2 regions of the Paraburkholderia sp. EB58 genome follow, and region 1 is predicted to be linked to the other one. Evidence: riboswitches for the same ligand, from Rfam matches in the RefSeq annotation. Region 1 holds a riboswitch; the other holds the start of a gene.
What was found. Region 1 has a riboswitch for glycine ahead of gcvT (glycine cleavage system aminomethyltransferase GcvT). Riboswitches for the same ligand answer to the same signal wherever they lie in the genome.

Region 1 (15,459 bases):
AATGAAACCAAAGCCCTTTGCATCGTTAAACCACTTCACAGTGCCAGTCGCCATAGCGCCTCCTTCGAAAAATATTGCAGGCCGCGTTACACGGCTGCAATTGGCTGCTTCGTATCGAAAGTCCGATGACGCAGTGTTAGAGAAGCGCTAGTGATGCGCAGTCTCGTGCTGGCGTGAAAACAGCGCGGAGACCTCGATTTCCTCGTCGATTTCCGGCCAAAGCAACCGCTTACGGTCCATAGAGATTGCAAAATGCTCACGCTGCGCTGATGTTGCCGCCTGCAGGATAGGAAATCGGTCCAACGGAAACAGAACGGCCCGACCGCTGGACAGGTCGAGAAACAAGTGCCTGCTGTCAAAATGCACGCTTATCACACCGCAAGCCATGGCCATCTCCAGGACGTAAAGCAATTTAAAGATAGGTGGCGCCGGAGCGACCTTCAAGAGAAATGGCGCCAAAACCGGTACGAGCTTTGCAGGGCGATTCAGGAGAACGGCGTACGGCGCGATTCGAGCTGGTTTTTCGCGCCGAATTTCATCACGCCCCGATTAGCGACCGAACCGGTCAACCCGCCGCCAGGTACGTTTCAATCCAGGTCTATTCTGCGAGCAACTACTACCGTTACTTCGCGTTTCCAGGAACGGCGACACGTGGAAACTGTCGGGCGTAGCAACCTGTCGAAGAGGGACTGAAGCTTCATCAATCGCAATGACCCCTCGTAAGCAATGGCACACGGGGCGCGCACCGAACACAACGGAGATATTGCAATGGACGACCGATTTGATAGACGGGAACTGCTGTTGCACCTCGCGGACATGCTCGAAGCTTTGAGCTGTTTAGGCAGGACAGGTCGGCCAGAAGCGCTGGTGAGACAACTCGCGAAGGAACAGGATTCGTTGCAAGGCTTCGAGTTCCTCCGCACGGTTTCTCCGAAGATGACAGTGGCCGAGTTCAGCGCCCGCGTCGCGAGCGCCTTCTTCCTGTGGCCAAAGGAACTGCTCGATACGGAGCTCAACCGGAATGCGCTGGCGTCAACCGTTCAGCACGACCTTTTTGATGGCAACCCTGACGGCTGGAAGGCATATGCCGCCCACATGCAAAAGAAGGTGAAGTGGTTTGGGGCCGGGCTTCCCAAGATAAAAGAGGACGCCTCGACCAAACTGACGCCCGATGCTGCTGAAGAGGCGGGTCCGGGCAAGACCGCGCTGGCCTCGGATTGGGATGCGCCCGAAGAGAAGAGGGGTTGGCCTTGGCCCCAGCCTGGGTCGACGTCCTGACGCACTGCTGTTTAGGGTACCGCGCCTCCTCTGCCCAGATTCGCTTGTGGACAAGCGCAGCGAATCGTCAAGCAGACCTTGCCTAAGAGCGCGCAAGACCCCATGATTGGCGAGACCTCAAACTTGCATATCCGGGCGCCAATCGTGCCCCGAAAACGCGTGTATTGCACCGTCGAGGAAATCGTGGACTGGAAGTTCTGGAACAAGACAAGCTCTCCTACTCCCGCTGAGTCCGAACGGCCAACCGATACCTATGAGGCGTCGGGGCATCTGCTTGGTATGCTGATGCGAGCAGACGCGCCGCCTTTTTCGAACTGGAAGGCGCAGGACGTCGTGTTCGCGCCCAACGTTGAGAACACCGTGCAGAGTGCGACGAAAGGCTATCTGCTCGCCCTCTGGTTCTGGGTCTTTGCCGAGAAGCACGGCGTGGTCGCCGCGAGAATGGCTCGCGACACATTTTGTCTCCTGGCGGAAGACGCTCAGCCGTCCACAGGGGAAGTTCTCGACAATCTGATTGAACTGGAGAATCGGCTTATCCAGTCATTCGACGCAACTCCGATTGAACAACGCAGCTTCGTACAAAATGGCCAGACGGTAGCGCTGCCGATGGAGTTTTTTCTGGCAACAGGCTTCCTGCTTCAGTCTCCCGACTCACCTTACTATGCTCGACCGGGTGTCGACTTCGAGGGCAACGACATCAAGCTGGCGGGTTGCCTTCGCAGTGCCACCGAGCAAGCACTGCCGATTTTCAAACCGATGGTGCAGGCTATCCAGGGCTTTGACGCCCGCACTCTGCCTCGATGGAAATGGAGCGCGGCGCCCGGTGCCAAGGAGCGCCATCTGCAGCGGCGCTATAGCAATCCTCTGTTTCCGCTACATCGCCAGGTTGTCACCTCAAGCGACGTCTACGAAGCGCGTGTCGCGGACCATGAGGCGCTGGCTAATATTCGCAACGAACTCGCTGAACTCGCTCGGGAGTTTTACGGACTCACTGAGTTGCCTGCCGACTGGCACCCACTTCTGAATGGGCTGAGAGAGCGACTGGACCAGCTAGAAGACCATCGTCTGATGACAGGGGGCGAAAACGAGTTGCTCGGAGGCGCGATTGCAGAACTGCGGAGCAAGGTCATGGACGTTTGGCGCTCGGCGCTTCACAACAATGCCCGCCATCTCGCAACGCTCGAGCAAGCCGAGAGCGTTCAGCGGGAACGCCGTACCGCACTATTTGCAACGGACTGGATGTGTCAGCTACGCAGTCATTCGTCGCCGATACCGCCGCAAGAAGTCGTCGCAGCCCTGTTGAGTGACTCGCCGACAGAAATTGAAAGAGCGGTTGTCGCACTGCAGGCCGAGCCACAACTGCACAGCACGCTCGAAAACTGCCGCTCGTATGCACAGAGGCTGGTGGCAGAAGTCCGCGCGGGGGGCCATTCCCTGCCCGACATCGACGACAAGTTGCGCATCCTCCTGTAAATCGTCAGGACACGACCATGGACCTAGCCGGCAAGACCATATTTATTTCCGGTGGCAGTCGCGGCATCGGACTCGCAATTGCCCTCAGAGCCGCACGCGACGGCGCGAACGTCGTGATTGCAGCCAAGACCGCCGACGCGGACACGCGTCTCGAGGGAACGATTTATACGGCAGCTGCCGCTATAGAAGCTGCTGGCGGCAAGGCGCTCCCGCTTGTTGTGGACATTCGGGACGAAGAACGCGTGAAAGCCGCAGTTGCCGAGGCCGTCGGGCGGTTCGGTGGTATCGACGCCTTGGTGAACAATGCCAGCGCCATTCGACTGACTGGCACGCTGGATACGCCCGTCAAAAGGTATGACCTGATGCACGGAGTCAACGGCAGAGGCACGTTCGTGTGCGCACAGGCATGTCTGCCGCACCTCCTCAATTCGGCAAACCCGCACATCCTTACACTGTCGCCGCCATTGGTCCAGGACGCGAAGTGGTTTAGCGATTTTCCCGCATACACCATCGCAAAGTACACGATGAGCCTGTTCACGCGGGCGCTTGCTGGCGAATTCAAAAACCGTGGTGTCGCAGTCAATTCACTGTGGCCCCGAACGGCGATCGCGACCGCTGCGGTGCGAAACGAGATTGGCGGAGCGGAAATGATTGCGGCGTGTCGCAAGCCAGAGATTGTCGCCGACGCGGCCCACTATATCCTGACGCGTCCAGCCAACGAGTGTTCGGGAAACTTCTTTCTCGACGACGAAGTCTTGCTGGCAGCGGGTGTGCGCGACTTTGCACAGTATGACGTGCAGGCCGGCGCTGCGCTGCAAGCAGACTTCTTTGTAGAGGCATTGCCAGGCATGCTGCCCTCGGACAACATGACAAAGCGCAGCAGGCCCTCGTGAGATTCGGGCGTAGACGATAAGCCTGTTTAGCGCGCAACGACGTTTGCCGGTGCGCGTCAGCTACCGTTAATAGCGGTGATAGTAGCCTCCTTCAGGAACAACGATGCAGCCGCTCAACGCGGTTCCGAGACATACAGCCATCAGCATCAGCGCAAGAATTCGTTTCATACGTGCCTCACTTGTTAGTAGTGAAGCCAATATATTTGGCGCGCAGATTACCAGTGTGTTTGTGTGTAACGAGACGTGTGGGTTGAAACAGCTCGCCGGCGCGAGCCTTCTCGCAAATCGCGTCCGAAGCGAAATATTCGGTTTCGAAACTCACAAGTCCATGGTCAAGATTGCGGTGATCTGCTGCGGTCGCTGATTCGATGACGATGCCCACGGGCGAGCGTTGGTCGAACGGAGACAGTCGCGACGCGAATGCCACGTTCACGACTGAAGGGTCGCGTCTTACGTGAAATTCGGGGGGAGCGGGAACAGGTGGATTCGTCAGAACCCTTGTCAGAATTGGTGCGCCCGGCTGGGATCGAACCAGCAACCCCTGCCTTCGGAGGGCAGTACTCTATCCATTGAGCTACGGGCGCTTCAACACGAAAGCGCCACGAAAGCAGCGCCAAAGCGAGACCGAGAGGATACCCGGTTTCCGGCAACCCGTCCACCGGCCGCCCTGGAGAGGCCCCGCCGGCGCCCGCCCCAAGGCGCCGTCCGCCGCCGCCGATTCGGGTAAACGCCCGCTGAAGACCCTCAGCCGCCGCTCGCCGCCGCCGAAACTCTGCGTCTATAATCGTCCGTGGCTAAATAATCAAAAGGTCGTTGCCGTCACGCTGTACCGCTCACAATACCCACGGGAGACGAGACAAGCATGAGCGAAGCACCAAATCACGAAGCCCCGATCAAAACGCCAGGACAGCTCATTGCCGCGATCATCGCCAGTTTTGCGATCCCGATCGTCATCATCGTCCTGCTAGCGGTCTACGCCGACAACTGGACCCGCACCGGCGCCGGCACCGATAGTCTCTCCGACGCCGAGGTCAGCGCGCGCATCGCGCCGCTCGCCCAGGTCGACATTCGCGACGCCAACGCGCCTCGCGTCTACAAGACTGGTGAGGAAGTCTACAAGGCGGTCTGCTCGGCCTGTCACGCCACCGGGGCGGCAGGCGCACCGAAATTCACCAACTCCGCCGACTGGGCGCCGCGCATCGCGCAGGGCTTCGACACGCTCTGGCATACCGCCTTGACTGGCAAGGGCGCCATGCCCGCACGCGGCGGCACCAGTCCGGACGACTACAGCGACTACGAGATTGCCCGCGCCGTCGTCTACATGGCGAACAATTCGGGCGGCAATTTCGCCGAGCCGCCGGTGCCGACCGCGGCGCAAGCCGCTTCGGGCGCAGCCGCAGCGGCAGCACCCGCATCGGGTGCCGCAGCAGACGCAGGCGCGGCGGCTTCCCAGGCTGCGGCCGCGCTTGCCGCCATCGCCAGCGCACCGGAAGCCCCGCCCGCCGGCGCCACGCCGAGCGCCGACAGCGCGCAGGCCGGCAAGGCGCTCTACGAGCAGGTTTGCCAGACGTGCCACGCCGCCGGCGTGCTCAACGCGCCGAAGTTCGGCGACAAGACCGCCTGGGCGCCGCGCCTCAAGGATCCGATGGACACGATTTACAACTACGCACTGCACGGCAAGGGCGCGATGCCGCCCAAGGGCGGGTCGAACGCGTCGGATGCGGACGTGAAGGCCGCCGTCGATTACATGGTCAGCGCGGCGAAATAAACACCAACCCCGCTTCATTTCGTAGCTGGAAAACAAAAATCCCTGCACCGTGGCAACACGGGCAGGGATTTTTTACGTGCTAATAACGGGCGATAGGCCAGCAGGCGGCGGCAAAGGCGTAACGCCAAGCCCAGCCACCAATCAAGGCTTCTGCAACAACGCCTTCAAACTCGCGAGCCGATCCTTCGGCGACATCGGTGCCTCTTCCGCCGTCGGCGGCGGTGCCTCGTCCAAACCCATTTCGGGAATAAATCGCGACGGCTCGCACACTACCGTCTCCCGCGCGCGCTTCCTCTTCTTGCACCAGTTCAGGTGCAGACTGCGCTGCGCGCGCGTAATCGCCACGTACATCAGCCGGCGTTCTTCTTCGATGCGCGCGTCGTCGATCGGCGCGTCGTCCGAGCCGCCGCGGTGCGGCATGATGCCTTCCTCGACGCCCACCAGAAACACGTGCGGATACTCGAGTCCCTTCGACGCATGCACCGTCGAAAGCCGCACCGCATCCGGATCTTCTTCCTTGCCTTCGAGCATCGACATCAGCGCGACCGTCTGGATCAGGCCGAGCAGGTTCTTGCCGGTATCCGCGAGACCATCGGCGTTGTCATAGCCAGTGACCTCGGACCCCGCCGCCGGCTCAGGCTTGGTGCCCTTGCGCTTCAACCACTCGATAAACTCCAGCACGTTCTGCCATTTCGACTGCGCCTGGCGCTCGTCGAACGCGTCGTACAGGTAGGCCTCGTAGTGGATCGCGTCCATCAGGTCGTTGAGCACCTCGGAGGCGGGATCCTTGTCCGCGCGGTCGGTCAGGCGCTGCATGAAATCGCAGAAGGTGCGCAGCGGCTCAACCTGACGCGCCGACAACCGCGCCTCGATGCCGCCCATATACACCGCCTCGAACAGCGACACCTTCGCCTGACCCGCGAACGACCCGAGCGCTTCGAGCGTCGTATTGCCCACACCACGCCGCGGCGTGGTGATCGCGCGAATGAACGCAGGATCGTCGTCGGCATTGGCGATCAGGCGCAGATACGCGCAGATATCCTTGATCTCGGCCTTGTCGAAGAACGACTGGCCGCCCGACAGCACATATGGAATCCGCTCGCGCCGCAGCACCTGTTCGAAGATGCGCGCCTGGAAATTGCCGCGGTACAGGATCGCGTAGTCGCGGAACTGCGCGCGCCGCTCGAACTTGTGCGCGGACAATCGGAACACGACGGATTCGGCTTCGTGCTCTTCGTCATTGCAGCCGGTCACGGTGATCGTGTCGCCCATACCGTGCTCGGACCACAGCTTCTTCTCGAACAGCTTCGGGTTGTTCGCAATCACGTTGTTCGCGGCGGTCAGGATGCGCACCGTCGACCGGTAGTTTTGCTCGAGCTTGATCAGATGCAGCTTCGGGAAGTCCTTGCTGAGCTGGCCCAGGTTCTCGAGCGTCGCACCGCGCCAGCCGTAGATGGCCTGGTCGTCGTCGCCCACCGCCGTGAATGCCGCGCGCGGCCCGGCGAGCAGCTTCACGAGTTCGTACTGGCACGCATTCGTGTCCTGATACTCGTCGATCAGCAGATAGCGCAGTTTGTTTTGCCAGCGCTCGCGCACCTGCTCGTTCTTCGCGAAGAGCTCGGCGGGCACGCGGATCAGATCGTCAAAATCCACCGCCTGATACGCGTGCAGCGTCGCCACGTAATTACGGTAGACGATTGCCGCCTGATGTTCATCCTCATTGGCGGCAATCGCAATCGCCTCTTCGGGCATGATCATGCCGTTCTTCCACAGCGAGATGATCGACTGGATCTTGCGGATGAACCCCTTATCCGTCGAGCCGACCTGTTCCTGGATCATGCCGAAGCAGTCGTCCGAATCCATGATCGAGAACTGCGGCTTCAGGCCGACGTGCTCAGCCTCCTGACGCAGGATCTGCACGCCGAGCGAGTGGAAGGTACACACCGTCAACTGATTGACCGGCACCTTGCGGCCTTCCTTGCCGGGCGTGGTCAGCGTCTTGCCTTCGAGCAGCTTGCCGACACGCTCGCGCATTTCCGCCGCCGCCTTGTTCGTGAAGGTCACGGCGGCGATATGGCGCGGCTCGAAGCCTTTGACTTCGATCAGGTGCGCAATCTTTTGCGTAATCACGCGCGTCTTGCCACTGCCCGCGCCGGCAAGCACGAGACAGGGACCATCGAGATAGCGCACCGCTTCGTTTTGGGCGGGGTTCAGGCCTGCGGACATCGTCTGTGGATGGGGTCTTACGGTTGAGAGGGGAAGTGCGGCGGCAGGTCGGCTGAGCCGATTCGCGCGAGAGGAGCGATGTTAACACGAAGCCCGCACCGCCCTCGCGAGCGCCGCGCCGCGTGCCGCCCTAAATTGCCAACCGAGCTGCGGGAACAAGCGCCGCGCGGGACATGCCACAATTAGAGGCCGCGCGCCGCCGCCGCGGTGGCAAAGCGGCGCGCCTTTTTTGCAGGAAACTCACATGTCTGCACCGCTGAAAACAGGATTGATGGGTTACGGTTTCGCTGGCGCAACCTTCCATGCACCGGTGATCGAACATTGCGGCCGGGCCACCGTCGCAGCGATTGCCACCAGCAAGGCCGAGCAGGCCAGCGCCGACTATCCGCGCGCCACCGTCGTGCCCGATCTCGAGGCTCTCCTTGCCCTCGACGACATCCAGTGCGTCGTGATCGCGACGCCGAACGACACCCACTTCGAACTGGCCAAACGCACGCTCGAAGCGGGCAAACACGTGGTGGTCGACAAGCCGGTCACGCTGACGGCCACAGAGGCCATGACGCTCGCCAATCTGGCACTGGCGCGCCGCCTCACCTTCGCGCCGTTTCACAACCGTCGCTGGGACGGCGATTTCCTCACCGTCCGCGATCTGCTCGCGAGCGGCGAGTTGGGCCGCGTCACCCACTACGAATCGCACTTCGACCGCTTCCGTCCCGATGTGCGGCCGCGCTGGCGCGAGGAAGCGTCGCGTGGCGGCGGCCTGCTGTTCGATCTCGGGCCGCATCTGATCGACCAGGCGCTCGCGCTTTTCGGCACCCCGGTCACCGTGTCGGCCACCGTCAAGACGTATCGCGACGGGGGCGGCGCGCCTGATTACGTGCATCTGCAACTTGGCTATGAGGGCCTCGAAGTCGTGCTGCACGCCAGCGCTCTCACCGCGCTGGCGCCGCCGCGCTTCGCAATGGACGGCACGCGCGGCAGCTACGTCAAACGCGAACTGGACACCCAGGAAGATCAATTGAAGGCCGGTCTGCGGCCGGGTGACGCCGGTTTCGGTGGCGGCAACGCGGCTGGCCTCCTGCGCGTACTGGACGCCAACAATCAGGAAGTCGAGCGCACTTTGCCCACTCGCGACGGTGACTACGTCGGCTTCTATCAGGCCCTCGCCGCCACGATCCTGGATGGCGACCGCTTCCCGGTTAGCCCGCAGGACGCCGTCGACGTCATGACGATCATCGAACTGGCCGCGCGCAGCGAAGAGGAAGGCCAGCGTCTGCCGTTCGAACGCATTCGTTGAGATCGCCGCGCAAGTCACCTTAAATCTCGGCTTACATGACGGTAACCTCTGGCAACAGTTCCGAAAGGAACGCTCCGTTACAATATGTTGCTGAGTTCAGGTCATCGGGTGGCACGGCTTGGCCGTTGCTATCCGGTATCGATCTGACCATCGATCAAGAAAAGACGACGACAAGGAGTTGGTATGCAACGTTTCATCCGTGCGCTGGCTGGCTGCGCGCTGGTTTCTTCGCTGGCGGCCTGCGTGGTGACGCAGCCGCAAGCACCGGCACCGCATCCGGACGCACACGAAATTGCCGTACAGCGTCTCAGGCAGGTTGACGGCCGTGCCGACAACCTGAGCCGCCGCATCGACGCTCACGTCAACGCAGGCGCATATCCGCCCCCGCAAGGTGGCGCACTGCATCATCGCCTCGACGTGATCCGTCAGGAAGCGCACGACATGGCTGCACAACATGGCGGCGGCCTGTCCGGTGACGAACAGCGCGTGCTGAATCAGGAACTCGACGGCGCAGCTCACGCGATCGGCGAGTAATCCTCTCAGCAATCTGCCGTCTCGGTACAAGCGCGGGGGTCGCTCCTCGCGCTTTTTTTTGGCGTGCGCGGTGTGCATTGCACCACCCCGCCTTCCTCCGAAGCCTCCATTTGACAAGCCTCCGGGCCTCGCGTACATTCGCCGCACGCGTCGGGAGAGCGCGCTGGCTGCTGTTGTTTTCGCAGGCCGCGCCGCCGAAGGGGCACACCCGCAAACTCTCAGGCAAAAGGACCGACTGCGTCGAAGAACCCGTCTGATACCGGCATGTTCCGGGCTTCCATCAGGCACCGGTTTTTCGCACTCTGGAGAGCGGCAGTAGCCACCGGCATCGAACGTCATCGAGCCAGGCAGGCTGCCCACCGAAGGGGCGCGCGTTTCGCCGTGACGGCTTGCAAAAGCTCACGGCAGCGCAATCTCTCAGGTATCGAGGACAGAGGGGTCATGCAAGGCATCGCTCGCAGGCATTCCGGCCGCGAGGGATCAAGCCGCATGGCCTTTTTTGTTTCGCGAGATTGCCTGAGGCCCTGATGAACGAACTCAAACACACCCCGCTTAACGCCACCCATCGCGCGCTGAACGCCCGTATGGTCGATTTCGGCGGCTGGGACATGCCCGTCAACTACGGCTCGCAGATCGACGAACATCGCGCCGTGCGTACCGACGCCGGCATGTTCGACGTGTCGCACATGTGCGTCGTCGATTTCAAAGGCGAGCGCGTGCGCGCCTTCTTCGAACACGCGATTGCCAACAACGTCGGCAAACTGCAGACGCCGGGCCGCGCGCTCTACTCCTGCCTACTAAACCCGAACGGCGGCGTGATCGACGATCTGATCGTCTATTACTTCAGCGAAGATCATTTCCGTCTGGTCGTCAATGCCGGCACCGCCGAAAAAGACGTCGCCTGGTTCGGCAAGCTGAACGCCGAAGGCAACTACGGCCTCACCATCACGCCGCGCCGCGATCTGGCGATTGTCGCAGTCCAAGGCCCGAACGCCCGCGACAAAGTCTGGCAAGTCGCGCCGTCCAGCCGCACCTCGACCGAACTGCTCAAGCCGTTTAACGCCGCCATCGTCGACAACACGCCGTTCGGCGAGTTGATGATCGCCCGCACCGGCTACACCGGCGAAGACGGTTTTGAAGTCGTGTTGCCGGCCACTTCCGTCTGCGAGTTCTGGGACGCATTGGTGCGCCAAGGCGTGCGCCCAGCCGGGCTCGGTGCGCGCGACACGTTGCGTCTCGAAGCCGGCATGAACCTCTACGGCCAGGACATGGACGACAATGTCTCGCCGCTGGACGCCGGTCTCGCCTGGACGGTTGATCTGACTTCGCCGCGCGATTTTGTCGGCAAGTCGAAGCTCGAAGCGGACGGTTGCCAGTGCGCGTTCGTCGGCCTGATCCTGCAGAAGGAAAACGGCAAGGCGGGCGGCGTGCTGCGCGCCCATCAGAAGGTCGTCACGCCGCACGGCGACGGTGAAATCACCAGCGGCACGTTCTCGCCGACCATGCAGGAATCCATCGCCTTCGCCCGCGTGCCGAAGGAAGTGAAACCCGGCGATATCGTTCACGTGCAAATCCGTGATAAAGCCCTTCCCGCAAGCGTGGTAAAACTGCCATTCGTGCGCAACGGCAAGGTGCTTGCTGCTTAAGCCATACCGTCGCGTACGCGCCCACACTTTTAAGTCATTCCCGAACACACCGCATAGGAGCATCCGATGAGCATCCCGGCCGATCTGAAATACACCGAATCGCACGAATGGGTCCGCACCGAAGCAGACGGCACGCTGACGGTCGGCATCACCGACCACGCGCAAGAAGCGCTCGGCGACATCGTCTTTTTCGAAGTCCAGGAACTGGGCAAGACCGTCAGCGCAGGCGACACCGTCGCGGTCATCGAATCCGTGAAAGCCGCTTCCGATATCTACGCGCCGGTTTCGGGCGAAATCATCGAAGCGAACACAGCCGTGGCCGACACGCCGGACTCCGTCAACAGCGCGCCGTATGACAGTTGGCTGTTCAAGATCAAGCCGGCAGCGGGCGCAACGCAAGAACGCCTGATCGACGCCGACGCGTACAGCAAGTCCATCGGCGAGTAAGTTATTTCAAACCCGCTTTAACCGTCAGGTGCGGCGTCCGACGAACGCGGACGGCCGCACCACCAGGAACACCCCATGAAGCTCGAACACCCGGATCGTCTGATGAACCGCACTCCTCTCTCGCTCGCCGCGCTCGAAGTGCATGACGCCTTCGCCGAACGGCACATCGGCCCGGATTCGGCCGACCAGCAAGCGATGCTCGAAGCCCTCGGCTTCGCGTCGCGCGCCGCGCTGATCGACGCCGTGATTCCGAAGACGATCCGCCGCAGCGAAGCGCTGCCGCTCGGCCCCTTCGCGCAACCGAAGAGCGAAGCCGAAGCACTCGCCGCGCTGCGCGAACTGGCGGACAAGAACCAGGTGTTCCGCTCGTATATCGGGCAGGGCTATTACAACGCGCACACCCCGACGGTGATCCTGCGCAACGTGCTCGAAAACCCCGCGTGGTACACGGCTTACACGCCGTATCAGCCGGAAATCTCGCAAGGCCGTCTCGAAGCGCTGCTGAACTTCCAGCAGATGATCATCGACCTGACGGGCCTCGCCATCTCCAACGCATCGCTGCTCGACGAGGCCACCGCCGCCGCCGAGGCGATGACGCTGCTGCAACGCGTGGGCAAGCCGAAGTCGAACGTGTTCTACGTAGCCGACGACGTGCTGCCGCAAACCATCGAAGTGGTGAAGACACGCGCCACGCCGGTGGGCATCGAAGTGAAGGTCGGTCCGGCTGCGGGCGCTGCCAGCGCCAACGCCTTCGGCGTGCTGCTGCAATATCCGGGCGTGAACGGCGACGTGCGCGACTACCGCGCGCTGGCTGAAGCCATCCACGCAGCGGGCGGCCATGTGGTGGTCGCCGCCGATCTGCTCGCCCTCACCGTGCTTACCCCTCCGGGCGAATGGGGCGCGGACGTGGCCGTCGGCAACACGCAGCGCTTCGGCGTGCCGGTTGGTTTCGGCGGCCCGCACGCGGCGTACCTCGCCGTGCGCGACGAATTCAAGCGGCAAATGCCGGGCCGTCTGGTCGGCGTGACCGTCGATGCACAAGGCAAGCCCGCCCTGCGTCTCGCGCTGCAAACGCGCGAACAGCATATCCGCCGCGAAAAGGCGACCTCGAACGTGTGTACCGCGCAAGCGCTGCTCGCGATCATGGCCAGCATGTACGCGGTCTATCACGGCCCGCATGGCCTGAAGACGATTGCACAGCGCGTGAACCGCATCGCCTCGCTGCTCGCAGCGGGCGCGAGAAAGCTCGGCTATACGCTCGTCAACGAGACGTTCTTCGATACGCTTACGTTCGAAACCGGCGCCCGCACCCAGGCATTGCATGACGCGGCGACCGCCAAGCGCATCAACCTGCGCCGTGTGAGCGATACGCGCGTCGGCATCTCGATCGACGAAACCACCAAGCGCAGCGATCTGGCCGATCTGCTGGCCGTGTTCGCGCAAGCGGCGTTCGTAAGCGAAGTGCCGCAAATCGACGCGCTCGACGCCGAACTGCCCGCAGAAAGCACCGTGCCGGCCGCGCTCGAACGCACCAGCGCGTACCTCACGCACCATGTGTTCAACCGTCACCATTCGGAAACGGAAATGCTGCGCTACCTGCGCAGCCTCTCCGACAAGGACCTGGCGCTCGACCGCTCGATGATCCCGCTCGGCTCCTGCACGATGAAGCTGAATGCGACCTCGGAAATGCTGCCGGTCACGTGGCCCGAGTTCGGTCAGATCCACCCGTTCGCTCCGGCCGAGCAAACGGTCGGCTACCGCGAAATGATCGATCAGCTCGAGCAGATGCTCGTGGCGGCAACCGGTTACGCGGCTGTGTCGCTGCAACCGAACGCCGGCTCGCAAGGCGAGTACGCGGGCCTGTTGATCATCCACGCTTACCACGCCTCGCGTGGCGAAGGGCACCGCAACGTCTGCCTGATCCCCGCTTCGGCACACGGCACGAACCCGGCTTCGGCACAGATGGCCGGCATGCAGGTGGTCGTCGTGGCATGTGATGCCCAAGGCAACGTCGACATTGAAGACCTGAAGGCGAAGGCCGCGCAACACGCGGACAAGCTGGCGGCGATCATGATCACGTATCCGTCGACGCACGGCGTGTTCGAAGCGAACGTGCGCGAAATCTGCGAAATCGTGCATGCGCACGGCGGCCAGGTCTACGTGGACGGCGCTAACATGAACGCGATGGTCGGCCTCTGTGCACCGGGGCAGTTCGGCGGCGACGTTTCGCACCTGAATCTTCACAAGACCTTCTGCATTCCGCACGGCGGCGGCGGACCGGGCGTCGGTCCGGTGGCAGTCGGCGCGCACCTTGCGCAGTTCCTGCCGAATCAGACGTCGTCGGGTTACGAACGTGCGCCGCAAGGTATCGGTGCCGTGTCGGGTGCGCCTTACGGTTCCGCTTCGATTCTGCCGATCTCGTGGATGTACATCGCGATGATGGGCGCGAAGAACCTCACCGCTGCGACCGAGACCGCGATCCTCAACGCCAACTACGTCGCCAACAAGCTCGCGCCGCACTATCCGGTGCTGTACTCGGGCCCCGGCGGTCTGGTCGCGCACGAGTGCATTCTCGATCTGCGTCCGATCAAGGAAACCAGCGGCATTACCGTCGACGACGTCGCCAAGCGTCTCGCCGACTACGGCTTCCACGCGCCGACCATGAGCTTCCCGGTGCCGGGCACGCTGATGGTCGAGCCGACCGAATCGGAATCGAAGGAAGAACTCGACCGCTTCATCGAAGCGATGACGGCAATCCGCGAGGAAATTCGCGCCGTCGAGGAAGGCCGCTCGGATCGTGAAGACAACCCGCTCAAGCACGCGCCGCACACGGCAGCCGTGGTGATCGCGGATGACTGGAAGCATGCTTATGCGCGCGAAACTGCGGCATATCCGCTGCCGTCGCTGATCGCGAACAAGTATTGGCCGCCAGTCGGCCGTGCCGACAACGTGTACGGCGACCGCAATCTGTTCTGCTCCTGCGTGCCGATCGCGGATTACGCGTAACGCCGCTTTAGCAACTGTCTCGAACCGCGCACCGCCTTACAGGTGGCGCGCGGTCCTGTCGTTCGCGCCCGGGAACGGCTAACATCACACACCGAATCAGCCCAACGAAGGAGTTTCGCATGGTGCGAAAGGTGCTAATGATGGAAAGCCGGAGCTATTCACGGCGCATGCCGTCCTGGCAGGCAGCGGGCACGCCGCTCGCGACGCTGCTGCTGGTGTGCGGCGCCGTCATGCTGCCGATGCGGCACGCCCGCGCAGCGATGAATTTTTGTGCAGCGCCTGCGCTGCAGACGAGCGAACGCACCAATGCCGATCCCGGCGTCAAGGCACTTGTCAGCAATGTGGAAGCGCATCTGAACGACCCGGCCCATGCCGTGTCCAAACTACATACCGAAGGCACGCTGCCGCACGAGGGCATTTACGATCAAAGCGTCGAAGCGGAGAAGGATCTCGACCTGTTGCGCGACGCCGCGCTCGCCTGGCGCGCCACCAGCGACGACCGCTATCTGAAACTGGTCGACCGTCTGCTGTACGCGTGGGTGACTACGTACCAACCGAGCTTCAACCCGATCGACGAAACCCAGTTAGAAGGCTCGATCCTCGCCTACGACATGACCGCGAGCGCGTTGCCGGTGAAGACCCGTAACGCGTCCATGGCGTTCCTGACAAAACTCGGAAACGGTTACATCGCGCAGATCGACGCGCAGCCGCGCCCGCTGACCGGCACGTTTCGCAACAACTGGCAGAGCCACCGGATCAAGCTGATTGCAATGGCCGCGTTCACGCTCGACAACCGCAAGATGATCAACGCGGCGCAGCGTCTGTTTGTGGAACACATTGGCGACAACATCGAGCCGGACGGTTCGACGATCGATTTCAAGGAACGCGATG
Region 2 (15,459 bases), on a different contig from region 1:
GACTTCGGTGGACGTGCCGGGCGCGGCCTATTGCGTCGAATGGTTTGCTGAAGCGATCGACAAGATCGGCGGCGAAGTAGCGCCGGCCGACCATCATCTGGTAGGGCTCGTCACGCGTGAGCCGATCGGCGTGGTGGCGGCGGTGGTGCCGTGGAATTTCCCGATCCTGATGGCGTCGTGGAAGTTCGGCCCAGCGCTGGCTGCGGGTAATAGCGTCGTGCTAAAACCTTCCGAGAAGTCACCGCTGACGGCGATTCGTATCGCGCAACTCGCGCATGAGGCAGGTATTCCGGCGGGCGTGTTCAACGTCGTGCCAGGCGCGGGCGAACCGGGCAAACTGCTCGCGTTGCATCCCGACGTCGATTGTTTGGCCTTCACCGGCTCGACCAACGTCGGCAAGCTGATCATGCAGTATGCGGGTCAATCGAATCTGAAGCGCGTGTGGCTCGAACTCGGCGGCAAGTCGCCGAACATCGTGATGCCCGACTGTGCCGACCTCGACCGCGCCGCGAATGCTGCTGCGGGCGCGATCTTCTACAACATGGGCGAGATGTGCACGGCGGGTTCGCGCCTGCTCGTGCATCGCGACATCAAGGATGCGTTCCTCGACAAGCTGATCGCCGCTGCGCGCAGTTATACGCCGGGCAATCCGCTCGACCCGAAGACCTCGATGGGCGCGATTGTCGATCAGGTGCAACTGGACCGCGTGCTGAGCTATATCGAGGCGGGTCGTGCGGAATCGAAGCTGCTGCTCGGCGGCGCTCGCGTGAAGCAGGAGAGCGGTGGCTACTATATCGAGCCGACCATCTTCGACACTCAGGTGGATGCTAAAATTGCGCGTGAAGAAATCTTCGGACCGGTGCTGTCGGTGATCACGTTCGACACAGCTGAAGAAGCCATCAGGATTGCCAACGACAGCGAATACGGTCTCGCCGCCGCAGTCTGGACCTCCAACCTCACCACCGCTCATGAAATGGCGCGCAGCTTGCGGGCGGGTACGGTATGGGTCAACTGCTACGACGAAGGGGGTGATATGAACTTCCCGTTCGGCGGCTACAAGCAATCGGGCAACGGCCGTGACAAGTCGTTGCACGCACTGGAGAAGTACACCGAGCTGAAGTCTACGCTGGTGCGGCTGCGCTAAAGGATTCGCAAGCCAGCGTGGCGGTGCGCAACTGAAGCACCGTCGCGTTCCCAATGAATCCGAAGCCGGGCGATACGCGCACAACCTCAGGAAAACCGCGCGTGTTGCCGGCATGTTTTATCAGGTCATCCCATGACTGAACTCCTCTATGGCGACGGTGCAATCCGCCGTCCGTCCCTCTACGGATCCTCGATCGAAAATACCTACGCGGGCGTGCTGTCGTTTATGCGACGCAAGTACACGCGCGAACTTGCCGGGGCCGACGTGGTCGTCTCCGGTGTGCCGCTCGATCTGGCGACCACCTTTCGCTCCGGCGCGCGTCTTGGTCCAGCCGCGGTGCGGGCGGCTAGCGTGCAGTTATCCGAGTTGCATCCCTATCCGTGGGGTTTCAACCCGTTCGACGATCTTGCCGTGACCGATTACGGCGACTGCTGGTTCGATGCGCACAATCCGATGACCATCAAACCGGCCATCGTCGAGCATGCCCGCACGATTCTGCGATCGGATGCGAAGATGCTGACGTTGGGCGGCGATCACTACATCACGTATCCATTGCTGATCGCCCACGCCGAGAAGTATGGCAAGCCGTTGTCGCTGATCCATTTCGACGCCCACTGCGATACCTGGGCCGACGACAGTCCAGACAGCCTGAACCATGGGTCGATGTTCTACAAGGCGGTGAAGGACGGCCTGATCGATCCGAAGACGTCCGTGCAGATCGGCATTCGCACGTGGAACGACGACTTCATGGGCATCAACATCCTCGATGCCGCGTGGGTGCACGAGCACGGCACGCGGGCGGCGGTGGAGCGGATCATGTCGATTGTCGGCGAACGTCCCACGTATCTGACCTTCGATATAGATTGCCTCGATCCGGCCTTTGCGCCGGGCACGGGCACACCGGTGGCCGGTGGCTTGTCGTCCGCTCAAGGGCTCGCCATCGTGCGTGGCCTGGGTGGCGTGAACCTGATTGGCGCGGACGTCGTCGAAGTGGCCCCCGCCTATGACCATAGCGAGATCACAGCGATCGCAGCGGCGCACATTGCGTGCGATGTGCTGTGCCTTTGGCGGCAGCGCAAGGTAGCCGGCACGCGTTGATGTTGTAGAAGCGGTGCAACCGGCGTTAGCTCGCGGAGGACGCTTCGCGAGGCTGACGCCGGCCTTCGAGCAGGCCAAGCGTATAGATGGCGAGCGCGCCACTTGCGAGCGCGAGTTGCCACATCAGCATGTCGCTGCCGAGTGCATTCATTGCGAAGCCGGCGAACAACGGGCCAGCAATCGAGCTGATCGTGAAGGTTAGCGAAACCAGCCGCATGTTGCGCGTCAACGCGGCTTTGTCACCGCTTGCGGCGGAAAACATCCCCAGCGTGATAAATGCGCTATTCATTCCGCCAAGCAACACTGCGCTTGCAGATAGTAGCCACGACGCGGGCGCGGCCAACGCAAACGAAACGACTGCGAGGGCGCTTGTTGCAGCGCAGACGACGACCGCGGCAGCGAGACTGGCGCGCTGGGCGAACCAGCCAACAGGAAACTGCAGCGCCATTCCTCCGATACCGAAGCAGGTGAGCAGGGTCGCTGTTTGCGTCGGATTGAGCCCACGTCCCTCTGCAAATAGCGGAAAGAGACCGTAGAGCGCGCCATCGCCAAGACCACCGAACGCCACCACGACCATGCCGAGACAGACAAGCGGGCCGATTGCCGTGGCCTTGGTGGCCCTGGTACGGTTGACAGCGGAGCGCCGGGCGGACAATTGAGGTTGCGACGTTTGCTTCTGTCCTTGCGCCGTAGTTAGAACGTGCTGATCCGGCTGGAAATAGCCTGAGGAGCGTGAAGCGGTACGGCCGCTCGGGTCGGAAGCGGTCAGCCATAGCGGAATCGCAGCGGCGAACGTGAACGCGGCCCCCGCGACAAAAGTGATCACGCCGTCGACTGCATACCAAGCAGAGAGCGCGGGCCCGATCACGCCGGCCGCCGCGATCAGCGCTTCATGAATACCGACTACCCGGCCGCTCGCTTGCGCGGGCACGAGGCGATAAAGCCAGGTTTCATTGGCAATCCAGCGCAGGCCGATGCCGAGTCCGGTCAGCATGCCGGGGATCAGCCACCAGGGCCACGCAAGCCAGCCTATGGTCGCGAACGCGCCGATACTCGCGGCAAGCCCTAGCGTAACGGTCGCCTTTGCGCCGATTCGCTCTGCCAGATGAGGCGCCGCCAGCAGTCCCGCCACCATGCCGGCCCACTGCGCAGCGGAAAACAAACCGGCGCGCGGCGCATCGAGGCCGTGATGCGCCAGCCAAACCGGCAACACCATAAAGCCCATCCCGAACTGACCGATCTGCGCCAGCGCGGACACGGCGGTCAGCGCACCAATCGCATGCCAGCGCACGGGCGTGGCGGAAGTCATGAGTCGCTCCGCTCGGGCATCGGCAAGCCCTGTTCGCGGCATTCAACCGGGCAGCCTGCTTTGAGGCAGGGGCCGTCGTCGCACAAGCGACATAACTGCATCGCATGCGCGGGGTCGCGGGTTTCATGCCAGAGAATCTTGATCAACAGGTCTTCAAACACGGCGCGCTCGTCGTCATCGAGTCGGCCCACCACGCGCTGCAGCATACGTTCGCGCGCCGTCTGCATGCGCTTCGCTTCGCGCCGGCCTGCGGCAGTCAAAGCGAGCGCCACGGCGCGTTTGTCGGCACCGGGCTTCTTCTCGATCAGACCCGCCTCAACGAGACCCGCCACCGCGCGGACTGCCGCCGGATGCGATAGATCGACTGCATCGCGCAACACTTCAATAGACGAATCCGGGTATTGGCCGACTGCATTGAGCATCGCGCGCGCCGTGGCGCCAGCGAGCGCGGCCACGGTGTTCTGCGCGTTCATCTCATCTGTCACCAGCAGGGCGAGCACGCCGAGCAGGTTTTCTGTGCGCTGCGTCATGGCTATGTCTCAATGTGTGCAGTCTGCATATATGCATGATGCACATATCTAGGCGACGATGCAAATTTATTTTTGACGCGCCGGCGCAGCTTGAAGCCACCGCTTAAGACCGCCGCTTAAGCCCGCTATGCGCGTGTCGCCGCAATTACATCGGCCACGCCCGCCGCGGTCGCCGCTGAAAGCGTCCAGCCAAGATGTCCGTGTCCCGTGTTATAGAACACGCCGGGCAAGCGGCCTTTGCCGACCTTCGGCAACATGCTGGGCAGCATCGGACGCAAACCGGCCCACGGGATGACGCGTGACGTATTCACCTGTGGAAAACAGCGGCGCGTCCATTCAGTGAGCGGAGCAATCCGCTCGGCGCGGATATCGCGATTGAAGCCGTTGATTTCGGCCGTGCCGGCCACGCGAAAACGGTCGGTGCCAAGGCGGCTCGTGACGATCTTCGCGCTGTCGTCGAGCAGGCTGACCCAGGGCGCGCCTTGCTGGCTCGCGGCGTCATCGAGGCAGACGGTGATCGAGTAGCCTTTGACGGGGTAGATGTTGACGCGGTCGCCGAGCATCGATGCAAATGCGCGGCTCTTGACCCCGGCGCAGACGACGATCTGCGCAAACGTCTGCTGAAAAGGCTCGCCCGCTTGCGTCGCGGCGACGCTGAAGGTTCCGGCGGGGTCGCGTGTGATCGAGTTGATCTCCGTGTCGTAGCGGAATTCGACGCCGTGACGCTCGCACGCCTGCGCGAGGCCGCGCGTGAACTTGTGGATGTCGCCGGTCGAATCGGATGGCGTGAAAAAGCCGCCGTGAAAGGTGCCGTCGAGCGCCGGCTCGATTTGGCGGATTTCGGCCACGCTTACCGGGTTGCGATCGAGTCCGCCTTCGTTCAGCAGCGTATTCACCTTCGCGGCCGCATCGAATTCCTTGCGAGTCTTGTAGACATGCAGAATGCCGCGCGTTTCCAGATCGAAATCAATCTGCTCGCGCGCTGCAATCGAAAACAGATGCGCGCGCGCGGCAATCGCCAGCCGCACGGTTTCGATGGTGTTCGCACGATAGTTCGGTATTTGCCGCAGAAATTCGCCCATCCACGAGTACTTGTGCCAGCTCGGCAGCGGATTGAGCAGCAACGGCGCATCGCGAGTCAGCATCCAGCGGAGGCCTTTGACGATCGTGGCGGTGCTGTTCCAGACCTCGGCGTTGCTGACCGACAACTGGCCGCCGTTGGCGAATGAAGTTTCCATCGCGGCATAGCGGTGGCGTTCAAACACCGTAACGTTGAAGCCGCGTTGCGCGAGGGCGTAAGCAGTCGTGACGCCGGTAATGCCGGCGCCAATAATGGCGATGCGTGACATGTCATGGTCCAGAGTGAGTGAGCAGGGCCGTTTCCGGCTTCCATGCCCCATCTGTCCATGTACCTGAGAGTTTCTTTCTGCGCGCATCCCGTTGCCGGGTGGGCGGAAATCCCCTTCGGTGGGCGCGTAAAGCGCCGCTCTCCAGATGTTCCGGCTGGGCGGTCCTTGTGCCTGAGAGTTTCCGGGGCGGTTGCTCCGTCGGCGCCGTCAGCGCATTGCTGCGTGACAGTCTCTCCCGCGACAGCGTGTAGAACGGCGTAACGGTAGCTGTTGGCAATAAATCCGGCAAGCGTTTTTTTCGTGGTTGCGCTTTTTTCCTCGCGCGTTTCTCCCGTCTAACGACACGTTCGAAGCGCGTGTGCCGGGCCGCTGCGGCGCTGTCAGGCGACTGCGCGACCGTGGCTTTACTCGCCGCTTATTTGCAGATTACGCATCAATCGTATAACCTTGCTCAGGTTCGCCCGCCCAAATCCAACCATCGGCCACCGTGAAGGACATCCTCTCCCTCAAGCTCTACACGCGCGTCGCGCGGCTCGGCAGTTTCTCGGCGGCTTCGCGCGAATTCGGGCTGTCGCAATCGCAGGTGTCGCGCATCATCGCCGACCTGGAGAGCGACCTCGGTGCGCGCCTGCTCACGCGTACAACGCGCGCGGTCGTGCTGACTGATGCGGGCGCCGAGTTTTTGTCGCGTCTCGATCCGATCCTCATGGCGCTCGAAGATGCGGAGCAGAGCGTGCGCGAAGGCAGCGAACTGCGCGGCATTTTGCGCATGAGCATGCCGAGCAGCATCGCGATCCGCCACGTCATCCCGCGTGTCGCGCCTTTTCTGGCGCGTCATCCGGAACTGCGGCTACACGTGTTGCTGGGCGACCGCCCGCAGGATCTCGTCAAGGACGCGGTGGATGTCGCCATCCGCCTCGGGCGTCTCGTGGATTCAAGCGCCACGGCCACGCTGATCACGCAGATTCAGCGTGTGATCGTCGCGTCGCCTGACTACATTGAACGCCACGGCGCGCCGGTAACGCCTGATGAGTTGACACAACATCGCATCGTTGGCGGACCGGCGTCAGTGGTCCCCGCCGGATGGAGGTTTGCGCGTGCGGGCGAGGAGGTGGTGGTCGATCTGGAAGCGATTTTCTCGACCGACGAGAATGAGGGCGCGGTCGCTGCTGCGGCGGCGGGAATCGGCATCACTTCGACCAGCGAATGGGCTTGCCGCCGCGAACTGGATGAGGGCTCGCTCGTCAGGCTGCTGGTCGACTGGAAGACCGCCGACATCCCTGTGCACGCGTACTTTCCAATGGGCCGGGCAACCCGCGCCGCGGGACGCGCGGTTGTCGAGCATCTTATGGCCGAATTCAGGCGCGGACAGTACGCCGCCTCGCCATCTATGCATCCCATACATAAGACATAGCAGAAACGGATGGCTACCGCCGTTGGCGGCGCACTGTTATCTTTCCCTTCATGACGCAACCGGTTGATCGAGGCCGGGCTTGCCGACAAGTTGGCGTTCGGGCGCCCCTATATTGCCAACCCAGATCTGGTGGAACGGCTTGCCACGGGTGCGCCGCTGGCCGAGTTCGACTGGCACACGGTGTATGGGTCGGGTCCGCAAGGCTATTCCGACTATCCCGCGCTCCGCCTCGCCAATGCTTGACCAACATCGAGCGGCGATTTGATTCATTCACTTTCATCGAGACTGACATGAGCAAAACGACACCGGAACAGAACAAGGCCCTCGTCCTCGAGGCATTCGATACGCTTTTCAACAAGCGCGACTATGCGGCTGCCGAACGCTTCTGGTCGGATCGCTACATTCAGCATAGCGCGCATATTGCGCCGGGACGTGAAGGCCTGTTTGCACTGATCCGCTCGGCGCCCCACACGTTGCGCTACGAGAACCAGCTCATTGTGGCCGAAGGCGACTACGTGATCGCACACGGCCGCTTCTCGGGAAACGGCAGACCAGCCGCGTGGATCGCAGCGGACGTCGTACGCTTTGAAGACGGCAAGCTCGCCGAACACTGGGACGTGCTGCAAGACGAAGCAACTCAGGCGCAATCCGTAAGCGGCCTGCCGATGTTCGGCGACCGGTTCCCAGGTTAAGCACTAACGCATTCATTTCCGTAACACTAACCCTTGCAATATCACTAAGGACTCCGTCATGAAACTCAGCGGAAACACGATCTTTATTACGGGCGGCGGTTCGGGCATTGGCCGTGGACTGGCCGAGGCACTGCACCAGCGTGGCAACAAGGTGATCATCGCCGGACGCCGGCGTAGTCATCTCGACGAGGTGGTGGCCGCAAACCCCGGCATGGCGGCCATCGAGCTGGACATTACCGATGCCGCAGGCATCGAGCGAGTAGCGGCACAGCTGATCAAGGACTATCCCGATCTCAATGTGGTGATCAATAACGCGGGCATCATGCAGCCGGACACTTCCGCCGGCCGGGTCGACGATGCGCTGATGGTCTCCACCATCACGACCAACCTGATGGGGCCGATCCGTATGACGTCCGCGCTGATCGACCATCTCAAGACGAAGAACGATGCCGTGGTCGCCTATACCAGTTCGGTACTGGCGTTCGTGCCGCTGGCCGTGACGGCGGTGTATTCGTCGACCAAGGCGGCGTTGCACTCGTACGTCATGTCGCAACGCTTCATGCTGCGCGATACCACCGTGCGTGTACTCGAAATCGCGCCGCCGTGGGTGCGCACCGATCTGATGAACAGCCGCGAAGCCGAGCAGGCTATGCCGCTGGATGTGTATATCGATGAAACCATCGCCGTTCTCGGGACCGACTCGAGCGAGGTTCTGGTCGAAGGCGCCAAGCTGTTCCGCGGCAACCCCGGTCCGGGTGAGCATGATTTTGTGCACGGCTTTAACGCACAAATGGTGGAAGTGTTCTCGGGGTGAGCTAACGGATTTTAAGGGACCGCGGTTAGCCATAGAAATTAAGCATTGCTTATTTAATAGAATGAAGCCAAAGAAGGCTGCTGGAGAAACGTAAATGAACGAGCTGAAGATCTCGATACTCGGCACCGGCGACATGGGCGGCGCGATCGCCACGGCGCTCAGCCGCAGGACGCGCCACTCGCTACGGCTGCGCGGGGCGCAGCCTGGCAGCACGTCGGCGCTCAGGTTGATCGACGCGCTCGGCGTGACGGAAGCGTCGAAGGAGGACTTTCTCGCCAGCGATATCGTATTCGTCGTCGTACCGGCGGCGTCGATCGAGGAGGCGGCCGCCTTCTTGAACGGTTATCAAGGCATCGTGGTAGCAGTATCCGTATCGGGCAGCGTCGGACGGGATGGCCTGCCAAGTTCCGCTGAGCGCATTGCAACGGCACTGCCCGAGGCCACCGTGGTGAGCGCGTTTACGTCGATCTGGTCCAACGTCATTCGCGAGCCGGGTACGTCAGGCAAGACCAGTGTATTCGTCAGCTCGGACGACGATAACGCGAAAGAAGTAGTGTCGCGCCTCGCGACGGAACTCGGATTCGAGCCGATCAATGGCGGTGCGCTCTCGATGGCACTTTACGCCGAGGTGATGGGCATGTTCGCCGTGCGTCTTGCAATGGACTCAGGCTACGGCCGCACGATCAGTTTTCATGCTTTCAACGCCGGGTGACCAATGACCCAATCTATCGAGGCGCCGACCCACTCAGCCGCTCCTGTCGCAACCGGAAAGGCCCCTGGCGCCCTCTATTGGCTAGCGCTTGGAACATTTGCTGTCGGAACTGAGGGTTTCATGATCGCGGGATTGCTGCCGACAATCGCTGCCGATCTGGCTATCAAGGTTTCCACTGCCGGACAACTGGTCACAATCTTTGCACTCGCTTATGCGGTGAGCTCCCCCGTTCTCACTGCAGCACTAGGCGGGATAGACCGGCGGCGCCTGTTGATTTTTTCCCTGGGTGCATTTGCCGTCGCCAACCTCGTGGCCGCGAGCGCACATAGCTTTTGGACTCTAGCCGGTGCGCGCATCTTGCTTGCGTTGGCCGCAGGCCTCTATGTGCCCGGCGCGAATGCGCTCGCGAGCGCCCTCGTCACGCCTGAGCGCAGAGGGCGGGCGCTGGCGATCGTCAACGGCGGAATTACGATCGCCATCGCGGTCGGCGTGCCGATCGGTGCGTTGATTGGCGAACGGCTCGGCTGGCGGATGACCTTTGTGGGCGTCGCGGCGCTTTCCGCGCTGGCAACGGGCGCGCTGAAATTCGGACTGCCGGCTCATATCGGCGTTGGACTGCATACCGCCACGCTTCGCGAGCGCCTCGCCGTGGTCCGGCAACCCGCCGTGGCTCATGCTCTCACGACCACCACACTGTGGGCGATTGGCGCCTACACGGTCTACACGTACCTGGCTCCATACCTTAAAAATGCCACCACTGTCTCTGCGCCGCAGGTCAGCGTGATTTTGCTCATCTGGGGGCTTTCGGCTGCGGTCGGCGTTGCGCTCGGTGGCGTGTTCAGCGATCGGTATGGCCCGCGAGCGGTCCATATTACCGCGCTGTCGGTGCTGACCCTCGCTTTTGTCACGCTTTCGGTCTGCGCGCATTTCCTGTCGCCGGCCGCAGCAACACTTCCCGTTTGTGTGGCCATCGTTCTGTGGGGCGTTTCGGCCTGGAGCTTCTATCCACCGCAACAAGCCAGGTTGATCGGACTGGCCGGCCTGAAGGCGGCGCCTATCGCTTTGTCGCTGAACGCGTCGTTCATGTATCTGGGCTTTTCGCTCGGTGCGGGCATTGGCTCGGTCACACTCACATTGAGTAATACCGACAGTCTTGGCTATGTCGGTGCACTGTTCGAAGTCGGATCGCTGATACTGGTGCTGGTGTTGGCTTCGCGGCGTCGAGCATGAGGACATTTCAACGCAGGAGTAGCGGGGCGTCTGATCTTCTCGACCTGGCAGCCGGTTCCACTGCTCAAAGGACCTCAAACACACTGTAGACCGGGCCGTACGCAAACCGGTGGCCCGTACCCACTGCTATCACCCGGTTCAGCCATTCATACTTGCCGACGGGTGCTTCGAAGATCGGATTAATGCGGAAGTAATAGCTGGCCGGGTCGATTTCTTCGCCTCTTTCCAACCGCTGGATCACGTCAGTCGCGCCGTGGCGAATACCGCGGTAGGCCATCGTGATGTTCGTGCCGTCATCGGTCTGCAGGATCAGGCGCACATCGAGCGTGGTGCTGCCATCGCTGCGCACGGTCTGCCAGTCGCTGCCGCCATCCAGCACGTTGCCGGACAGGCGCTCACCGGCGAACGTGCCCGACGGCACGATCCCGATGCGTCGAAACGGGCCGGGCGTCGCGCCGACCATCACGATGGGTTTGACATCGAGGCGCATCACGAACAGCGGGCGCGTTTGCACACTTTGTAGCGGTGCGGGAAGCTCATCGAAAGCAGGAGTGGACATCGTATTCACCTTGAAAGTTGTGTGCATGCCGTTACAGTTAGGCCTTCAGGGCGGCTACTTCAGCGGCGAAAACTCTGTGGGACGCATGATCCTCGACTCCATGCTGACGAGGATATCAAGCGCTTTCACCTTGCGGCCGAAGTCCTGCCAGCGACTGTCGGCGGCCATGCGGTCGCGGCGTTCGATCCGATCGTCGAGGCTCTTATAAGACCAGATATGCACGATCTGGCTGATATCGCCTATCTCGGTCGTGAAGAAGCCGATCAGCTCGCCGAGAAATTCCTGCTGCAAGGACAAGCCTTCACTCTGGTACAACGCGAGCCAATCGGCGCCGCGCAGCGGCTTGAATGTATAAGTGCGGATTTCGTAAAGCATGTCTAGTTCCGTGAAAATATAATGGATAACTAAATAAATACCCATTTCTTTGGACCGGATAAAACATGTGTGACGGCCAGAGGGAGCGCTATGCGGCGCTCATGTGGCAATTACGCGGCGGTCCTGCCGCCATTGACCCTGAGAATCTCGCCAGTCATGAAGCTTGCCTTTTCTGACGCCACGAACACGATCGCCTCAGCGATTTCTTCGGGGGTTCCAGCACGCTTGAGTGGGACAGTCGCGAGCATGCCGGCCTTCCGTTCCGCGCTCGCCGTCAGCCGGTTCAGCATGGGGGTCTCAACAGGGCCGGGCGCGACGGCATTGACGCGCACGCCAAATGCCGCAGCTTCGAGCGCCGCCGACTTGGTGAGTCCCTCCACCGCATGCTTGCTGGCGACATACAGCGAGAGGCCGGCTGCACCACGCGCGCCCATGGTCGACGAGATGTTGATGATGCTGCCGCTGCCCTGCGCCGACATTATGCGCAGCTCGTGTTTCATCGCGAGCAGCGTGCCGAGCACATTGGTGTCGAATATGGCCGTGTAGCGCTCGGGCGTCTGCGCCAGCACCGGGGTCGATTCGCCCTCGGTGCCTGCGGAGTTCACGGCTATGTCCAGCCGGCCGAAGCGCGCGACGGTGGCATCCACCAGTTTGCTGACCTCGTCCTCGAAGCGCACGTCCGATTGCACGAACTCGGCTTGCGCGCCGGTGGCACGCAGCTCTTCAGCGAGTTGCAGGCCTTCTTCGACGCGGCGACCCGACACGACGATGCGGGCCTTGTCACGCGCAAAAGCAAAGGCAGTGGCGCGGCCGATGCCTGTGAGTGCGCCGGTGATGAGTACAACAGGTTGGCTTGTCATAGATGTTCCTTGATCGGTTCGCGCGAGCGATCCGTGTGGCCGCTCGCGCTGTAAGTCATGGTTTCCCGGCGCTCAGGCTTCCACCTCGATGGCGTCGACGCGGTCCGGATAGAAGGCGAGGTAACTCTTGATTGGCTCGACCGCCGCATACGGGTTCTCGTATGTCCACACTGCATTCACCGAGCGTTCGCCGCCCGACGGAATCGAGTAATACGAGCAGTCGCCCTTGTACGGGCAATACGTGGCATGCGTGGTGCGCTCAAGCAAGGTCATATCTACGTCCTTTCTCGGGATGTAGAGGACGGCTGGGTAAGCGGCCTCGCGCAGCGTCAGCGCTTCGCGGGTATCGGCGATCACGTTGCCGCCGAGCCTGACCACGATGTGCGCCGGGTTCGGCTCGATGGTGATGGGATGATCCGGGCTTGGGACTTTGACGGTTCTGCCTGCTGGGTTAAGGTTGCTTGACATCGAAACGCTCCTTGAATGGGTCGCCGTGCGCAAGGGCCAGGCGAAACCGGGCTGCGGGCCGCTGCCGCTCAGGCGGCAAACGGCATGAAGTCGATATACGCGCGTTCATCTCCGCCCCAGAACATGGCGGAAACGCTCGGGCAGATCCGGGTTCGACGAAAACCAGCGCCCGAATGCCACCTGCTGCCATGATGGGGCCTTTGAAGATTTTTCGCAGATACGATGACGCGACCGGCGCCAGCACGACACGATGCGAGAGGTCGAGCGCACCAACCTTGACCGGCGAAAGCAGCTGGAGATCGCTCACGTTCATTTCGTTGTCTTTATCAATGGAAATTGTCAGGAATTTCAGGGTACGACTGTTTTTTCAGGCTTTCACCGGTGGAGTCAGAGCTTCGAGCCGCCGTCGACATGTAACGTGTCGCCCGTCACCCAGCGTGCGTTGTCGGAGGCGAGGAAGGCGACCGCGCCGGCAATGTCGTCGGGTTGGGCAATGTGCTTGAGCGCCTGCATACCGAGCGTCATGTCGCGGCCCGCATCGGTTTTCGTGAAGTTCGACATATCGGTGGCGACTACACCGGGTGCGACGGCATTGACGCGGATGCCGCGTTCGCCGAGTGTGGAGGCGAAATGCTTGACGAGTGTATCGACAGCGCCTTTGGTGGCCGCATAAGCGGACAGCGCGCCGAGTGCGGAATGGGCAGCCAGCGAGGAAAGCAGCACGACGCTGCTGCGTTGTCCCAGTACCGGCAGCAGTTGCTGCACGAGGAAGTAGGGCGCCCGCACATTTACCGCGAACTGGTTGTCGAAATCTTCGACGGTGGTGTCTTCGATGCTCGCTGCCTTTGCGATGCCGGCGTTTGCGACGAGCACGTCCAGACGCTCGCCGACGTACTCGCGCACCTGCTTCGCGAGTGTATGCGGACCGTCAGCCGCGCGCAGATCCGCGCTGACTTTCTGGGCCTTGCCGCCGGTTGCACGGATTTCCGCGACCACTGCCTCGGCTTCCTTCTCTCCGCTGCTGTAATGGACGAGTACCTCTGCGCCCTGTTTGGCGAGTGCGAGCGCGCTGGCACGGCCAATACCGCGGGAAGCGCCGGTGACGAGGGCGATCTTGCCGTTCAGATTAGTCATGATCAATCTCCTGGGAGGTTAAAAGCTGCTGTGCTTGCGGAGTGCGGATGCACGCCGGCTAACCTGTGAGCCGGAGCTGCGGCGTCTGGTTTAAGACCGGTTTGCGTCGCTGCCATGGAAGCTAATCTAATGGCGCGTGGGGCAAAGGAAAAAGACTTTGTGGGCTGGTGGCCATGCCTCACGGGCATGCCTTCGCGATGCGACTCATGATTGTTCGCGCCGCGCAGCCCAATACGTCGCGGTAGAGCAGGGCGTCAGGAAGTTGAAAGTATGCGGCCGCACGCATGGCTGGGATTCGGTGCTGGTCCACGGGACGGACGTTAGAGCATGCGATGACCCGCACTTGCGTGTCTCGCTTGCAGCGCTCGCAATGCTGTTAGCAGTGACCTGGGATCGAAGTGCCTGCGGTAATCCACATCGATGAAGGCGAGCACGACGGTGCCGTCGCGGTCCAGCAGGTACGTGGCGGGCAGCGGCACGAGCCACGTACCTGCTTTCCTCGTCGACGGCGGCGCATAGCCGAGCGCTTCATACCGCGGGCGTAGGCCTGCGGGCAGCTCAAACGCGAGGCCGTATGCCCGCGCGATCTTCATGTCGGGGTCCTGCAATTCACGCATCGGCAGCGGCGTGCTGCGCGCAGCGGCGTTGCAGGGCGGTGCGATCGACACAGCGCACGCGCCGAGCGCGCTCACGTCCCGGTAGGTAGCAGCAAATTCCGCGAAACCCTCTTCACCGAACGAACACCACGTGCCGCGGGAAAAGTGCAGCACAACGGGCCCCTTGCTCAGCAGGTTTTCGAGTGCCACCTGATTTCCGCTGGCGTCTGCGAGGGTGAAGAGCGGCGCGCGTGCGCCGGCGCGCAGCGCGTGCGAGGCGGCTTCCGTTGAGGCGGCCATCGTCATCGCGGCGACGGAGTCCGCCGGTGAAAGGGCCGTGTTTTCTTGCGTCGGCAGTGCTGACATAAACACCTCTAAGAGCCTCTGAATGCAGGCAATAAGCTCGTTAATGTCAATTTATCCATTCCACAGGCAGAACAGAAGGTGCAGAATCGGATAGGACTTATTCCAGAGGAGAATCATGATGGACCGCCTTGCGGCGATCGAGATTTTCATTCGCGTGGTCGACACCGGCTCGTATTCTGCCGCGGCACGACACTACGACGTCGGCCAGCCTGCGGTCTCGAAGGCGATCGCGCAGCTTGAGGAGTGGCTCGGCGTCAAGCTGCTGCTGCGCACCACGCGCGCGCTCACGCCGACGGAGGCGGGCACCAGCTTCTACCAGCGCGCAAGACGCGCTGTCGAAGAGGCCGACGAGGCGGTGCTGGCCGCACGTGGCACCGCCTCCGGTCTGGCTGGCAAGTTGCGGGTCTCGGCGGCCGTCTGCTTTGCGCGGTTGCATATCGTGCCCAGGCTGCCGGAATTTCTAGCGCAGCACCCGAACCTCGAACTTGAACTGGTGCTGGACGACCGCAACATCGACCTCGTCGAAGAGGGGATCGACCTGGCGCTACGCATGGGCGTGCTGGCCGACTCCAATATGACGGCGCGCAGGCTCGCCGAGGCGCGCCGACGGGTCGTTGGCACCCCTGAGTATTTTGAGCGTGAAGGGATTCCCACGGAGCCTGCCGATCTGCTCGCACATCGGGCGGTCATCTATACCCGCGACGGCGGCGGAGAAGAATGGAAGTTTCGCAAAGAGACTGCCGAGGTGTCCGTCAAAATGCAGGGACAGGTGAAAATCACGGCCACCGAAGGCGTGCGCGCGGCCGTGA

Region 2: it holds a riboswitch for glycine, as region 1 does, so the genes downstream of both, P3T40_RS14895 (D-amino acid dehydrogenase) here and gcvT (glycine cleavage system aminomethyltransferase GcvT) in region 1, are expected to answer to the same signal.

What each region holds. Positions count from the first base shown of each region.
Region 1 covers NZ_JBNDMQ010000002.1:349,076-364,534, reverse strand. Annotated here, with positions in the region: gene P3T40_RS04290 (cold-shock protein) at 1-54, opposite strand, end outside; gene P3T40_RS04285 (DUF2442 domain-containing protein) at 148-444, opposite strand; gene P3T40_RS04280 (hypothetical protein) at 769-1,278, shown strand; gene P3T40_RS04275 (tryptophan leader peptide) at 1,381-2,751, shown strand; gene P3T40_RS04270 (SDR family oxidoreductase) at 2,769-3,644, shown strand; gene P3T40_RS04265 (hypothetical protein) at 3,820-4,026, opposite strand; tRNA gene P3T40_RS04260 (tRNA-Arg) at 4,153-4,228, opposite strand; gene P3T40_RS04255 (c-type cytochrome) at 4,507-5,412, shown strand; gene P3T40_RS04250 (UvrD-helicase domain-containing protein) at 5,554-7,638, opposite strand; gene P3T40_RS04245 (oxidoreductase) at 7,883-8,935, shown strand; gene P3T40_RS04240 (hypothetical protein) at 9,119-9,469, shown strand; glycine riboswitch at 9,611-9,713, shown strand; glycine riboswitch at 9,762-9,913, shown strand; gene gcvT (glycine cleavage system aminomethyltransferase GcvT) at 9,997-11,115, shown strand; gene gcvH (glycine cleavage system protein GcvH) at 11,182-11,562, shown strand; gene gcvP (aminomethyl-transferring glycine dehydrogenase) at 11,638-14,568, shown strand; gene P3T40_RS04220 (alginate lyase family protein) at 14,688-15,459, shown strand, end outside.
Region 2 covers NZ_JBNDMQ010000009.1:25,537-40,995, forward strand. Annotated here, with positions in the region: gene P3T40_RS14875 (aldehyde dehydrogenase) at 1-1,144, shown strand, start outside; gene speB (agmatinase) at 1,277-2,242, shown strand; gene P3T40_RS14885 (MFS transporter) at 2,268-3,551, opposite strand; gene P3T40_RS14890 (MarR family winged helix-turn-helix transcriptional regulator) at 3,548-4,081, opposite strand; gene P3T40_RS14895 (D-amino acid dehydrogenase) at 4,207-5,430, opposite strand; glycine riboswitch at 5,472-5,585, opposite strand; gene P3T40_RS14900 (LysR substrate-binding domain-containing protein) at 5,918-6,844, shown strand; gene P3T40_RS14905 (hypothetical protein) at 6,908-7,087, shown strand; gene P3T40_RS14910 (nuclear transport factor 2 family protein) at 7,135-7,536, shown strand; gene P3T40_RS14915 (SDR family oxidoreductase) at 7,595-8,350, shown strand; gene P3T40_RS14920 (NADPH-dependent F420 reductase) at 8,445-9,062, shown strand; gene P3T40_RS14925 (MFS transporter) at 9,066-10,292, shown strand; gene P3T40_RS14930 (DUF3237 domain-containing protein) at 10,357-10,851, opposite strand; gene P3T40_RS14935 (NIPSNAP family protein) at 10,906-11,226, opposite strand; gene P3T40_RS14940 (SDR family NAD(P)-dependent oxidoreductase) at 11,337-12,086, opposite strand; gene P3T40_RS14945 (DUF427 domain-containing protein) at 12,159-12,554, opposite strand; gene P3T40_RS14950 (hypothetical protein) at 12,538-12,861, opposite strand; gene P3T40_RS14955 (SDR family NAD(P)-dependent oxidoreductase) at 12,942-13,688, opposite strand; gene P3T40_RS14960 (peroxiredoxin-like family protein) at 14,009-14,650, opposite strand; gene P3T40_RS14965 (LysR family transcriptional regulator) at 14,769-15,459, shown strand, end outside.